2 linked regions of the Neobacillus sp. PS2-9 genome follow. The protein of the gene in region 1 interacts with the protein of each later gene in a pairwise test. Links are inferred from orthologs where the notes say so. Each region holds a gene or a part of one and is shown in the gene's direction. Other genes may lie near its edges.

What was found.
Region 2: the proteins of rlmB (region 1) and tsaE interact in binary tests that used the Escherichia coli proteins (3 or more experiments, as listed by UniProt). The link is inferred for Neobacillus sp. PS2-9 from one-to-one orthologs.

What each region holds. Positions count from the first base shown.
Region 1 is NZ_CP133269.1:5,112,349-5,115,476, reverse strand. What follows is about bases 158-3,016. They hold rlmB (23S rRNA (guanosine(2251)-2'-O)-methyltransferase RlmB), read left to right. Parts: upstream 158-1,144; coding sequence 1,145-1,888; downstream 1,889-3,016. Other genes in these bases: sigH (RNA polymerase sporulation sigma factor SigH), read left to right, coding at 2,471-3,016; RCG25_RS25615 (NYN domain-containing protein), read left to right, coding at 1,892-2,401; RCG25_RS25625 (Mini-ribonuclease 3), read left to right, coding at 723-1,148; cysS (cysteine--tRNA ligase), read left to right, coding at 158-719. In the rest of the region: more of cysS, read left to right, coding at 1-157; more of sigH, read left to right, coding at 3,017-3,121. UniProt on the Escherichia coli protein: Specifically methylates the ribose of guanosine 2251 in 23S rRNA.
Region 2 is NZ_CP133269.1:4,980,992-4,983,675, reverse strand. It holds tsaE (tRNA (adenosine(37)-N6)-threonylcarbamoyltransferase complex ATPase subunit type 1 TsaE), read left to right. Parts: upstream 1-956; coding sequence 957-1,412; downstream 1,413-2,684. Other genes in the region: tsaD (tRNA (adenosine(37)-N6)-threonylcarbamoyltransferase complex transferase subunit TsaD), read left to right, coding at 2,575-2,684; rimI (ribosomal protein S18-alanine N-acetyltransferase), read left to right, coding at 2,129-2,578; tsaB (tRNA (adenosine(37)-N6)-threonylcarbamoyltransferase complex dimerization subunit type 1 TsaB), read left to right, coding at 1,409-2,107. UniProt on the Escherichia coli protein: Required for the formation of a threonylcarbamoyl group on adenosine at position 37 (t(6)A37) in tRNAs that read codons beginning with adenine.

The sequences.
Region 1 (3,128 bases):
GACAGGACTTAACCTTCCCGCATCATGAAAATGAAATTGCTCAATCAGAAGCACTTTCTGGAAAGTTATTCTCACGGTACTGGATGCACAACGGCTATATCAATATCGATAATGAAAAAATGTCAAAATCACTTGGTAACTTCGTACTAGTACATGACATTATTAAGAAGCATAATCCACAAGTGTTAAGATTTTTTATGTTATCGGTTCACTATCGCAACCCAATCAACTACAGTGAAGAATTATTGGAGAGCACGAAAGCGGCATTTGAACGGTTAACAACTTCTTATCAAAACTTGCAGCACCGTAGAGAAGCAAGCACGGATTTAACTGATAATAATCAAGAGTGGCTCGATAAGATTGCTTCAGCAAAAGAGCAATTTATTGAGGCAATGGATGATGACTTTAACACAGCAAAAGCCATTTCTGTATTGTTTGATCTCTCCAAACTTGCAAATTATTATCTTTTAGAGAAAAATACATCGGTAGCAGTAATTGATGCATTTACAGCTCAATTCCAAGAATTATTCCAAGTATTAGGGCTAACTCTAGAAAGTGAAGAATTACTGGACGCAGAAATCGATGCGCTGATTGAAAAGAGAAACCAGGCAAGGAAGGATCGTAATTTCCAATTATCAGATCAAATTAGAGACCAGCTGAAGGAAATGAATATTATTCTAGAGGACACGCCACAAGGAACCAGATGGAAAAGGGGCTAATGCATGCTTGACTATGAAGAAACAGTTGACGCCAAACAATTAAATAGCCTTGCACTTGCCTACATGGGGGATGCGGTCTTTGAAACGTATGTTAGACGTCACCTTCTCTATAGTGGGAAGGTAAGACCGAATCACTTACACCGTGCTGGAACCAAATACGTATCGGCGAAGGCTCAGTGTCATATTCTCTTTCAAATGATGAATGACCAGCTCCTTACTGAGGAGGAATTGGCCGTAGTTATGCGCGGCAGAAATGCGAAATCAGGCACTGTTCCCAAAAACACAGATGTTCAAACGTATCGATACAGCACGGCCTTCGAAGCATTAATGGGATATTTATTTTTACAAGGTTATAATGAGCGGTTAGAAGAGTTAATTAAAAGAGCATTTTCCTATGTAGAAGAACAGAAAGGAGGTACTTTTGAATGAGCCAGGAATACATCGTTGGAAAAAATCCAGTCATAGAAGCCCTAAAGTCGGAAAGGGATATTAATAAAATATTAATTGCTGAAGGGTCACAGCGCGGTCAAATGCAGCAAATTACCCAATTAGCAAAAGAAGCTAATGTGCTTGTTCAGTTTGTACCAAAGAAAAAAATCGACCAAATATCGGATGAAAATCATCAGGGAGTTTTAGCCTATGTAGCAGCCTATCAATATGCTGAAATCGATGATTTGTTTGCGGCAGCAGAAAAGAAGAATGAAACGCCTTTCTTTTTATTGTTGGATGAAATTGAGGATCCTCATAATCTCGGATCAATTATGCGGACAGCAGATGCGGTAGGTGCCCACGGGATTATTATTCCAAAGCGCAGGGCTGTAGGCTTAACAGCGACCGTGGCCAAAGCTTCCACCGGAGCAATTGAATATATACCAGTGGTACGTATAACGAACATGGCACGTACGATTGATGAATTAAAGGAACGAGGATTGTGGATTGCTGGAACCGATGCGAAGGGAGAATCTGATTATCGTCAGTTGGATGGCACACTCCCTCTCGGCTTAGTTATTGGAAGCGAAGGAAAAGGTATGGGTCGATTGATCCGGGATAAATGCGATTTTCTCATTAATTTGCCAATGGCAGGAAAAGTAACGTCTTTAAATGCTTCTGTAGCTGCCTCTTTGCTTATGTATGAGGTATATCGAAAACGACATCCTCTCGAGAGGTAGTTTATGGATATCCTGCTTGTCGACGGATATAACATTATCGGAGCATGGCCAGAGCTTAGGAAATTGAAGGATCGGGATCTACCTGCTGCACGGGATCGCTTGGTGGAAAGAATGGCCGAATATCAAGCGTTCTCTGGTTTTCGCGTCATTGTTGTATTTGATGCCCATTATGTTCAAGGAACAGAAAAAAAGTATAACAATCACAAGGTAGAAGTGATTTTTACAAAAGAAAATGAAACGGCAGATGAGCGGATTGAAAAAATGGCTATTAGTCTGAATAATCGAAGGACGCAAATCCATGTGGCAACATCCGATTTCACAGAGCAATGGGCCATTTTTGGACAAGGTGCCTTAAGAAAATCCGCTCGGGAACTGCTGATAGAAATGTCATCGATAGAAAAGGGAATTGAGAAGAAAGTAAAGAAGATTCAAGAAAAAAAACCCGTAACCAAAATACCGATTAGTGATGAACTAGCAGAAATTTTTGAAAAATGGCGCAGAGGACAGAAATGAGCGATAGACTTCAAAAATTTTCTAATGTATAATATTAGTATCTATGCTTGTTCGGTGGAGGGGATCTACTTGAGTACGGACTTCGGGACAAAGGTCAACGAACATTTTTTCGTAATGGAAGATGAGGAAATAGTCGATTTAGTGCACCAAGGTGATAGTGAAGCGTTGGATTATTTAATCCATAAGTATCGTAATTTTGTACGTGCAAAAGCAAGATCCTATTTTTTAATTGGAGCGGACAAGGAAGATATTGTCCAAGAAGGCATGATCGGGCTGTATAAGGCCATTCGTGACTTCCGTGAGGACAAGCTTACCTCCTTTAAAGCATTTGCTGAGCTGTGTATCACACGTCAGATTATTACAGCCATTAAGACCGCAACCAGGCAGAAACACATTCCGTTAAACTCTTATGTATCTCTGGACAAGCCTATCTATGATGAAGAGTCTGATCGCACGCTGATGGATGTCTTATCTGGTACAAAGGTATTGGACCCTGAGGAATTGTTTATTAATCAAGAAGAATTTGATCACATAGAGATTAAAATGACTGAATTATTAAGCGATTTAGAAAGAAAGGTACTGGCACTTTATTTAGACGGCCAATCCTATCAGGAGATTTCTGAAGAGCTAAATCGTCACGTAAAATCCATTGATAACGCTCTACAACGCGTGAAACGAAAACTGGAACGTTATTTAGAAATTCGTGAATTCTCTCTATAAATTAACA
Region 2 (2,684 bases), 130 kb from region 1 along the record:
GAGGACCGGGATGGACGCACCGCTGGTGTACCAGTTGTCTTGCCAAAGGCATCGCTGGGTAGCTATGTGCGGACGGGATAAGTGCTGAAAGCATCTAAGCATGAAGCCCCCCTCAAGATGAGATTTCCCATAGCGTCAAGCTAGTAAGAACCCTGAAAGATGATCAGGTTGATAGGTCAGAGGTGGAAGCGTGGTAACATGTGGAGCTGACTGATACTAATCGTTCGAGGACTTAACCAATTTTTAAAGCGAACTCGTAGTTTACAAACACTTCTTCTGCATTATCTAGTTTTGAGAGAACGATCTCTCTAACAAAATAGTCTGGTAATTATGGCGAGAAGGTCACACCCGTTCCCATACCGAACACGGAAGTTAAGCTTCTCAGCGCCGATGGTAGTTGGGACGAAAGTCCCTGTGAGAGTAGGACGTTGCCAGGCTGTTTTATCAATTTTTATACTTTTAATCGTCGCGGGGTGGAGCACGTTCGAATAATCTTCTTCGAATATTCTACAGCGCAACAATTGAGCCACTCCTTGAATAAGCTTTCCGAAATCGGGGCGGTCTTAAACAAAGAGCATGCTCAAAAATAATTTTATTTTACCGTCGCGGGGTGGAGCAGTCTGGTAGCTCGTCGGGCTCATAACCCGAAGGTCGCAGGTTCAAATCCTGTCCCCGCAATATGGTCCGGTAGTTCAGTTGGTTAGAATGCCTGCCTGTCACGCAGGAGGTCGCGGGTTCGAGTCCCGTCCGGACCGCCATATATATGCTAAAATCAAGTGCGAAACCAAGTTTCGGCTTTTTTTTATTTCATCTATTAGGTTTTTTTGCACATTAAGGTTATAATTATGTACACTACATATGGAAAAGCATCCTTAGGAGATATCCTAAGGTTTTTTTTGCACTTAAATAAGGTAAAATGAGAGTAAAGGATTGCTAGGAAAGTAAAAGGTGATTGAATGAACCAACTTGAATGGAAGACTACAAATTCTGAGGAAACCTCAACATTGGCCGAACGCTTGGCTCAGCTTTTACAGCCAGGTGATGTGATTGCCCTTGAGGGTGATTTAGGAGCCGGAAAAACGACCTTTACCAAAGGCCTTGCTAAAGGGTTGGAAGTTAAGAAAACCGTTAACAGCCCTACTTTTACAATTATTAAAGAATATAAGGGCAGGTTGCCCCTGTATCATATGGATGTCTATCGAGTAGCGGATGCTTTTGAAGATCTTGGTTTTGATGAATACTTTGAAGGGGACGGCGTAACAGTAGTGGAATGGGCTCATTTAATTGAAGAGCAGCTTCCACAAGAACTATTAACTATTTTCCTGTATCGTGAAGAGGAAGATCAAAGGAAAATGGTATTCGTGCCAAAGGGCAATAGATATGAGCAACTATGTAAGGAGATTTTTAGATGACTATATTGGCGATAGATACTTCAAACTATGCATTGGGAGTAGCGCTTTTAGAAGAGAATCAAGTATTGGGAGAATACATTACTAATTTAAAAAAGAATCACTCTGTTCGGATTATGCCGGCTATTGAAACTTTAATGAGTGATTGTGAACGGGTACCAGCAGATTTAACGAAGATTGTGGTTGCTAAAGGCCCTGGGTCTTATACAGGAGTAAGAATCGGTGTTACGATTGCAAAAACACTAGCATGGACTCTTAATATCCCTCTTGTGGGTGTTTCAAGTTTAGAAATTTTAGCCGCGGGAACTGGACGATATTTTGATGGAATGGTGTCTCCCTTGTTTGATGCTAGAAGGGGACAAGTCTATACAGGCTTATATCAATTTGTAGACGGAAAGCTTACAGTGAAGAAACAGGATCAGTTAGTGATGCTTGATGACTGGGTGGATAGGTTATTAGATATCGACAAGCCAATCATATTTGTAGGAAATGACCTGCCAATTCATAAAGCTAAAATTGAAGAAGTCTTGGGACCTAAAGCCATTTTTGCAAGTATGACAGAACATAACCCACGTCCAGCTGAACTAGCTTTATTAGGAAAAGAACAAGCTGGAGACGACCTACATTCTTTTGTACCAAATTATATACGTTTAGTAGAAGCGGAAGCCAAGTGGCTTGAAGCAAAAGGAAAAATATAAAATGGATAGGGAAAGAGAAATATGGTAGATTCTTATGTTTTTCGATATATGAGGGAAGAAGATATTGAACAAGTACTAGAGGTAGAACATGCGTCTTTTACTACTCCCTGGAGCAGGGAAGCATTTTATAATGAAATACACAATAATAAATTCGCTGTCTATATTGTCCTTGAGGAAGAAAATCAAATCATTGGCTATTGTGGAACATGGGTTGTCATTGATGAAGCACACGTGACGAACGTGGCCATAATGCCTGGGTATCGGGGAAAAAAGCTAGGGGAGGCATTAATGACAAAGCTAATGTCTGTCGCTAGGGAGTTAGGAGCTAGAAGTATGACACTTGAAGTAAGGGTAACGAATCATGTCGCACAATCCCTTTATCGGAAATTAGGATTTCAAAATGGCGGGATTCGAAAGAATTATTATTCAGATAACCAAGAAGATGCACTAGTAATGTGGGTGAATTTATGAAAAAAGATCAGTATATTTTAGCCATAGAAACAAGCTGTGATGAGACGGCAGTAGCGATCATTAAAAATGGTCGTGAGATTGCAGCCAATATCGTGGCATCTCAAAT